Regions from separate parts of the Nocardiopsis sp. iso_237 genome, predicted to be linked through region 1. Evidence: predicted binding sites of a transcription regulator. Region 1 holds the regulator's gene; each other region holds the start of a gene.
The links. Region 1 encodes LexA, which represses DNA repair genes until DNA is damaged. Its sites were predicted from a motif close to TCGAACANNTGTTCGA; they were not measured.
Positions count from the first base shown of each region.

Region 2: uvrA (excinuclease ABC subunit UvrA) is a predicted target of LexA. The motif match lies at 1,294-1,309, and genes of this name have one in related genera.
Region 3: ruvC (crossover junction endodeoxyribonuclease RuvC) is a predicted target of LexA. The motif match lies at 1,325-1,340, and genes of this name have one in related genera.

Region 1 is NZ_CM149669.1:1,705,905-1,708,172, reverse strand. It holds gene lexA (transcriptional repressor LexA) at 641-1,294, shown strand; gene AC0VYM_RS07760 (alpha/beta hydrolase family protein) at 1,344-2,268, shown strand, end outside.
Region 2 is NZ_CM149669.1:2,240,436-2,242,703, reverse strand. It holds gene uvrA (excinuclease ABC subunit UvrA) at 1-1,030, opposite strand, end outside; gene AC0VYM_RS10095 (TerC family protein) at 1,377-2,268, opposite strand, start outside.
Region 3 is NZ_CM149669.1:4,525,138-4,527,405, forward strand. It holds gene ruvB (Holliday junction branch migration DNA helicase RuvB) at 1-7, opposite strand, end outside; gene ruvA (Holliday junction branch migration protein RuvA) at 38-655, opposite strand; gene ruvC (crossover junction endodeoxyribonuclease RuvC) at 732-1,280, opposite strand; gene AC0VYM_RS20610 (NUDIX hydrolase) at 1,488-2,268, shown strand, end outside.

The DNA.
Region 1 (2,268 bases):
ACTTAACCACAACTTATTGACTACGGCCCCCGTGTCAACACCAGATGTTGTGGTCGAACCTAGGCGCTGGGGCGGACGCCCGCAACCCTGCCCACGGCGTGTCCCCAATCCGGGAACCGGGGCGGCCGAGGAACGGGGTTCGAGGAGGTGGAAACGGGGGGTGCGGCCGAGGAAGCCGAATCCCAGGATAAGGGGGCGCGGACGCGCGGCCCGACGCCCGCCACACCGAACCGCCGACCGAATTCCGCTCCCTCCCGAGGCCACGGAGTGGCGGCGGGGCACGGCGAGACGAACCCCATACCGGATCGCGCATTCCACGGACAACGGCCGCGGCGCGCGTGTACACACATAAGTGCGACCACCGGAAATCGGCTCCCGAAAACACAAAGGGAAATCCCTCCGCGATCCCGCCCACAGGCTCTCGAACGCTTGTTTGATATCACCGTGTGCAACGACTAAAGTTGACCTTGATTTCACACCGGCTTCGCCGTCCGGTCCGCGTGGCCGGTGACCGGCCACACACGCAGGCCCTGACCGAACCGAACACCGAGGAGGCCCGGCCGTGCCGGAGGAGAACCCCGGAGCCGTCGGCTCCGGACCCACCACCGTTCTTTCGCCCGTCGGCGATCCGGGCGCGTCCGTGCCCGACACCCCCAAACTCACCGCACGCCAGCAGAGTGTCCTCAACTGCATCCAGAGGTACGTCCGGGAACGGGGTTACCCGCCGTCCATCCGGGAGATCGGTGACACGGTCGGCCTGTCCAGCCCCTCCAGCGTGGCGCACCAGCTGAAGGTGCTCCAGCGCAAGGGGTACCTGCACCGGGACCAGAACCGGCCGCGCGCCGTGGAGCTGCGCACCCCCGGCCGGGAGGCCTCCCAGACCCTCACCCAGGAGGAGCTCACCGCCGACTCCACCCGGGCCGCCTCGGTCCCGCTGGTCGGCCGGATCGCGGCCGGTGGCCCGATCCTCGCCGAGGAGGCCGTGGAGGACGTCCTGGCACTGCCGCGCCAGCTGGTCGGTGAGGGCCGTCTGTTCATGCTCACCGTGGTGGGCGACTCCATGATCGACGCCGCGATCACCGACGGCGACCTGGTGGTGGTCCGTCAGCAGCAGACCGCCGAGAACGGTGACATCGTCGCGGCGATGCTGGACGACGAGGCGACCGTCAAGGTGCTGCGCCGCGAGCCGGACGGCCACGTGTGGCTGATGCCGCGCAACGACGCCTACGAGCCGATCCAGGGCGACGAGGCCACCATCCTCGGCAAGGTCGTCACGGTCATGCGCAGGGTCTGAGCGCGGATCCCCGAGCCGGGGGCGGTGGGCGGGCCGATACGCTGAGGGCGTGTCGACACCTGTCTCCGCCCCCGTGTCCCCTGCCCCGACCCGCACCCTCCTGGCCGCGATCCTGGCCGCCGGGACCCTGCTGGTCTCCGCCTGCGCGCCCAGCGACGGCGACGGGCCCGCCCTGCCCGGCTCCCCCGGGCAGGAGCGCGAGGTCTCCTTCGAGGGCGGCGGCTTCACGGTGCCCGGCACCTTCACCGCCCCCGCGAACGACGGGGGCACCGTCCCCGGGGTGCTCATCATCTCCGGTAGCGGCCCCACCGACCGGGACGGCAACGGCTACGGACGCCCCGAGGCCAACACCAACCTGAACCTCGCCCGCGTGCTGACCGGAGCCGGTGCGGCGTCCCTGCGCTACGACAAGTTCGGCAGCGCCGACCCTGCCGACCTGACCGAGGCCGAGGAGGAGGCCTTCGACCGACCGGTCGACCCCCTGGTCTTCGAGCAGCAGATGGCCGCCGCCTACGCGGAGCTGGTCGCCCAGCCCGAGGTGGACCCCGAACGCACCGTCATCCTCGGTCACAGCGAGGGCGCCCTGTACGCTCTGCGCGCCCATGAGGTCCTCGACGCCGAACCGGCGCTGGTGCTGGCCGCTCCTCCCGGCACCCGGATGCTCGACCTCATCGACCGCCAGGTGTCCGAGCAGGTCCGCACCGCCGAGGCCCAGGGCGGTGTCGGTGAGGTGACCGCCGCGAAGATGCTCTCCGACCTGCGGGCGGGGCGGGCCGCGGTGCGCTCGGGATCGGAGATGCCCGAGACCGACGCCACCGGGCTGTTCGACGCGAACGGCGCCGACTACCTCGCCTGGATCGACTCCTTCGACCCGGTCGAGCTGGCCGAGGAGCTGCCCGGGGACACACCGGTGCTGGTCCTGTGGGGCGACCGGGACGCCCAGGTCAACGAGGAGGAGATCGACCGGCTCATGA
Region 2 (2,268 bases), 530 kb from region 1:
GCTCCCAGGAGGTGTCGGTGTCGAACCCCACGGCCTCGCCCAGCGCCTTGAGGATGCGTTCCCAGTAGCCGCCGTTGGGCCCGCCCGACCAGGGGGCGATGGCGCCCTCGGCCAGGGTCTTCTCCGGGTCCGGGACCAGCAGGTCCGCGTCGACCTCCATGCGGGTGCCCAGGCCGGAGCAGTCGGGGCAGGCGCCGTAGGGCGCGTTGAAGGAGAAGGAGCGCGGTTCGAGCTGCTCGAAGGAGAGGTCGTCGTAGGGGCAGTAGAGGTGTTCGGAGAACACCTTCTCCCGCTCGGGGTCGTCGGCCTCCAGGTCCACGAAGTCGAGGACGATGGTGCCGCCGGCCAGCTTGAGCGCGGTCTCGACCGAGTCGGTGAGCCTCCCGTTGGCGCCGGGCTTGACGCTGAGGCGGTCCACGACGACGGCGATGTCGTGCTTGTCGTAGCGACCGAGCTTGGGCGCCTCGTCCAGTCGTACCGCCTGGCCGTCGACGACGGCGCGCGTGTAGCCCTTGGACTGGAGGTCCTTGAAGAGCTCGACGTACTCGCCCTTGCGCCCGCGCACGACCGGGGCGAGCACCTGGAAGCGGGTGCCCTCGGTCATCTCCATGACCCGGTCGACGATCTGCTGCGGCGTCTGCCGGGCGATCTCGCGGTGGCACTCCGGACAGTGCGGAACGCCCACGCGGGCCCAGAGCAGGCGCAGGTAGTCGTAGACCTCGGTGATGGTGCCCACCGTGGACCGCGGGTTGCGGCTGGTCGACTTCTGGTCGATCGAGACCGCCGGGGACAGGCCCTCGATGAAGTCCACGTCGGGCTTGTCCATCTGACCAAGGAACTGGCGGGCGTACGCGGAGAGGGATTCGACGTAGCGGCGCTGGCCCTCGGCGAAGATCGTGTCGAAGGCGAGCGAGGACTTGCCCGAACCGGACAGGCCGGTGAACACGATCATGGAGTCGCGCGGCAGGTCCAGCGACACGTCCTTGAGGTTGTGCTCCCGTGCTCCACGGACCACGAGTTGTTCGACCATCGAGTGAGACATCCTTCGGCTCTGACGCACAGGACGCGGACCACGTCGAATGACGTCGGTGGACCCGTGTATGGCTTCGCGTTGAGGCGGTCGCGGACCCCCGCGGGCCGCCGCGGCTCCGGAGACGGGCCGCTCAGGGGATGTCGGGGAGTGGTGACACGACACCCCGTCCGACCACACTAACGATCACCCGGGGCGGTTTCTTCCGCCACGCGAAAATGGTGGTGCCCCGGCGCGTGAGCGTCGGGACACCACCACTATAAACGAACAACCGTTCGAACGAGGCGGGTTTCCACAGTTGCCCGGAGCGGACTCCGGGAACGTCCGGAAACGGGGTGGTTCGGGGTCAGGAGCGGTCGGCCGTGGCGTCCTGGTCCTTGCCCTCGACCTCGGCCTGGCGGCGCTGGTCGATGCCGGACTTCACCAGGCTGCCGATGATGGTGACGGTCATGATGCCGAGGATCACGGTCAGCGAGGTGCCGATGCCGATGTCGATGACGTGCACGCCGTTCTCGTGGAGCGCGTGCAGGATCATCTTCACGCCGATGAACACCATGATCGCGGACAGGCCCCAGCTGATGTAGGCCAGGCGGTCCATCAGTCCGGCCAGCAGGAAGTACAGCTGGCGCAGGCCCATGAGGGCGAAGGCGTTGGCGGTGAAGACGATGTAGGCGTCCTGCGTCAGGCCGAAGATGGCCGGGATCGAGTCGACGGCGAAGACGAGGTCGATGACGCCGATCGCGACGATGACCAGCAGCATCGGGGTCACGTGGCGGCGGCCGTCGAGCTTCACGGTCAGCTTGGCGCCGTGGTAGTCGTCGGTCACCGGCCAGAAGCGCTTCACCATGCGCACGACGGGCGTCTGCGTGAAGTCCTTGTCGTCCTCGTCGCCCTTGACGTGGTCGCGGACGATCTTGTAGCCGGTGTAGATGAGGAAGACGCCGAAGAGGTAGAAGACCTCACTCCAGGCGTTGATGACCTGCGCGCCCAGCACGATGAAGAAGCCGCGCATGACGATCGCGATGACGATGCCGACGAGCAGGACCTCGTGCTGGTACTTCTTCGGAACCGCGAACGCGGTCATCAGAAGGTAGAACACGAAGAGGTTGTCGATGCTCAGGCTCTTCTCGGTGACGAACCCGGCGAAGTACTCGGCGCCCGCCGTCGGGTTGCCGAAGTACATGACCCCGAAGCCGAACACGATGGCGATGCCGATGTAGAAGACGGCCCACCAGGAG
Region 3 (2,268 bases), 2.8 Mb from region 1:
CGTACACGGGTGTTCTCCCTCCGGTTCCCGTTGGGGGCTAGGCGCGGCTGAGCCTGCGCAGGGCGCTGCGCAGCAGCACGGTGACGTCGTTGGTGTCCTCGGCCTCGGCGGCCACGGCGGCGGCCGCGGCCTCGGCGTCCTTGCTGGACCAGCCGAGGTTGACCAGGCCGGAGACGACCTGTCCGCGCCAGGCCCCGTGGGGTTCCATGCCCTGGGGTCCGTCGGCGGGCGGCAGGGTGCCGTCGGTCATGACCGGGGCGTCGAGCTTGCCGCGCAGTTCCAGGACGATGCGCTGGGCGCCCTTCTTGCCGATGCCGGGCACGCGGGTCAGGGCCGTGGTGTCCTCGGTGGCCACGGCCTGGCGGAGGCTGTCGGGGCTGTGCACGGCGAGCATGGCCAGGGCGATGCGGGGTCCGATGCCGGAGGCTGTCTGCACCTGTTCGAAGAGGTTCCGCTCGTCGTCGTCGGCGAACCCGAAGAGGGTGAGGGAGTCCTCGCGGACTACGAGGCTGGTGGCGACGGTGCCCTCCTCCCCCACGTGGAGTCGGGAGAGTGCGGAGGGGGTGCACTGGACGGTCATGCCGACCCCGCCGACGTCGATCACGGCGCTGGCCGCGCCGCGTGCGGCCACCCGGCCGGTGAGGAACGCGATCATCTCGTGTGGGGCACCGGGAGGGGTGCCCGTCTCCTTCCTGGGGGTGCTGCTGCCTGTGGCGATCGCCGCTCGGGGGCTAGCGGCCGCGTGTGCGGCGGGCCAGTTCCACCTTGCGGGCGAAGTCCTGTTGGGCCTGGGCGACCCGGGCCTGGGCCCCGCCGCGCCAGATGTGGCAGATGGCCAGGGCCACGGCGTCCGCGGCGTCGGCCGGTTTCGGCGGCCCGTCGAGTCCGAGGATACGCGCCACCATGCCGCCGACCTGTTTCTTGTCGGCGCGGCCGCTGCCGGTGATGGCGGCCTTGGCCTCGCTGGGGGTGTGGGTGGCCACGGGGAGGCCCCGCCGGGCGGCGCAGACCAGGGCGATGCCGCTGGCCTGGGCGGTGCCCATGACGGTGCTGAGGTTGTGCTGGGCGAAGACGCGTTCGACGGCGACGGCGTCCGGTTCGTAGGTGTCCAGCCACTCCTCGATGCCGCGCTCGACCTCCACCAGGCGCTGCGGGAGCGGGGTGTCGGGGCTGGTGCGGATGGCGTCGGCCGCCAGGAGGCGCAGGGGGCGGCCGATGGCGCCCTCCACGGCCCCGACCCCGCAGCGGGTCAGCCCCGGGTCGATCCCCAGCACGCGCACGTCCCCACCCGCTCCTTCGTTCGACCGTCTCGCGGACGCCGTTCTCGAACGTCCGTTCGCACCATGCTAGCGGCGGGCTCCGACGGGATCGTCCGCCACGGGCGGCGTGTCGGCCCGTGGACTCGGGGGGTGGACGGACGGACCGGTCGGTGCTAAGTTCGACTCACATCGAGAAAAACTCAGAATGAGAACAACTTGGGGGAAGCAGTGTCCGAGGGGATCGACGAGCCGACGGGCGCGGGGACGGACCGCTACGACGCGGCCGACGAGCGCAGGTACCTCGACGGCTACGACCCGCACGCCTTCGCGCCCGTCGCCGTCACCGTGGACGTGGTGGCGATGACGATCCGCGACGGCCTCCCCCACGTCCTGCTCGGCCGACGCACCCGACAGCCCCAGCTCGGACGGTGGGCCCTGCCCGGCGGGTTCGTCCGGGCCGAGGACGGTCCGCGGGGCCCGGCCGACCGCGACCTGCCCGACGCCGCCCTGCGCGTGCTCACGGAGAAGACCCCGCTGCCCGCCGAGCTCCACCTCGAACAGCTCGGCACCTACGGCGCGATCGACCGGGACCCGCGCATGCGGGTGGTCTCGGTGGCGTACATGGTGCTCGCCCCCGACCTGCCCGACCCGCACACCGGCCGCGACACGGCCGAGGCGGCCTGGGTGCCGTGGACCGCGCTCGGCCACGGAGACGGTTCCCAGGAGCGGCACGACCTCGCCTTCGACCACGCGCGCGTCCTCGGTGACGCGGTCGAGCGCGCCCGTTCCAAGCTGGAGTACACCGCCCTGGCCGCCGCCTTCCTCCCCCCCACCTTCACCGTCTCCGCGCTGCGCGGGGTGTACGAGGCGGTGTGGGGGCGCACCCTGCACGCCGCCAACTTCCACCGCAAGATCCAGGCCACCCCGGGGTTCGTGGAGGACACCGGGGAGCTGGCCGAGCGCGGGGGCGCGGGGGGCGGGCGCCGTGCCCGGCTGTACCGGGCGGGCG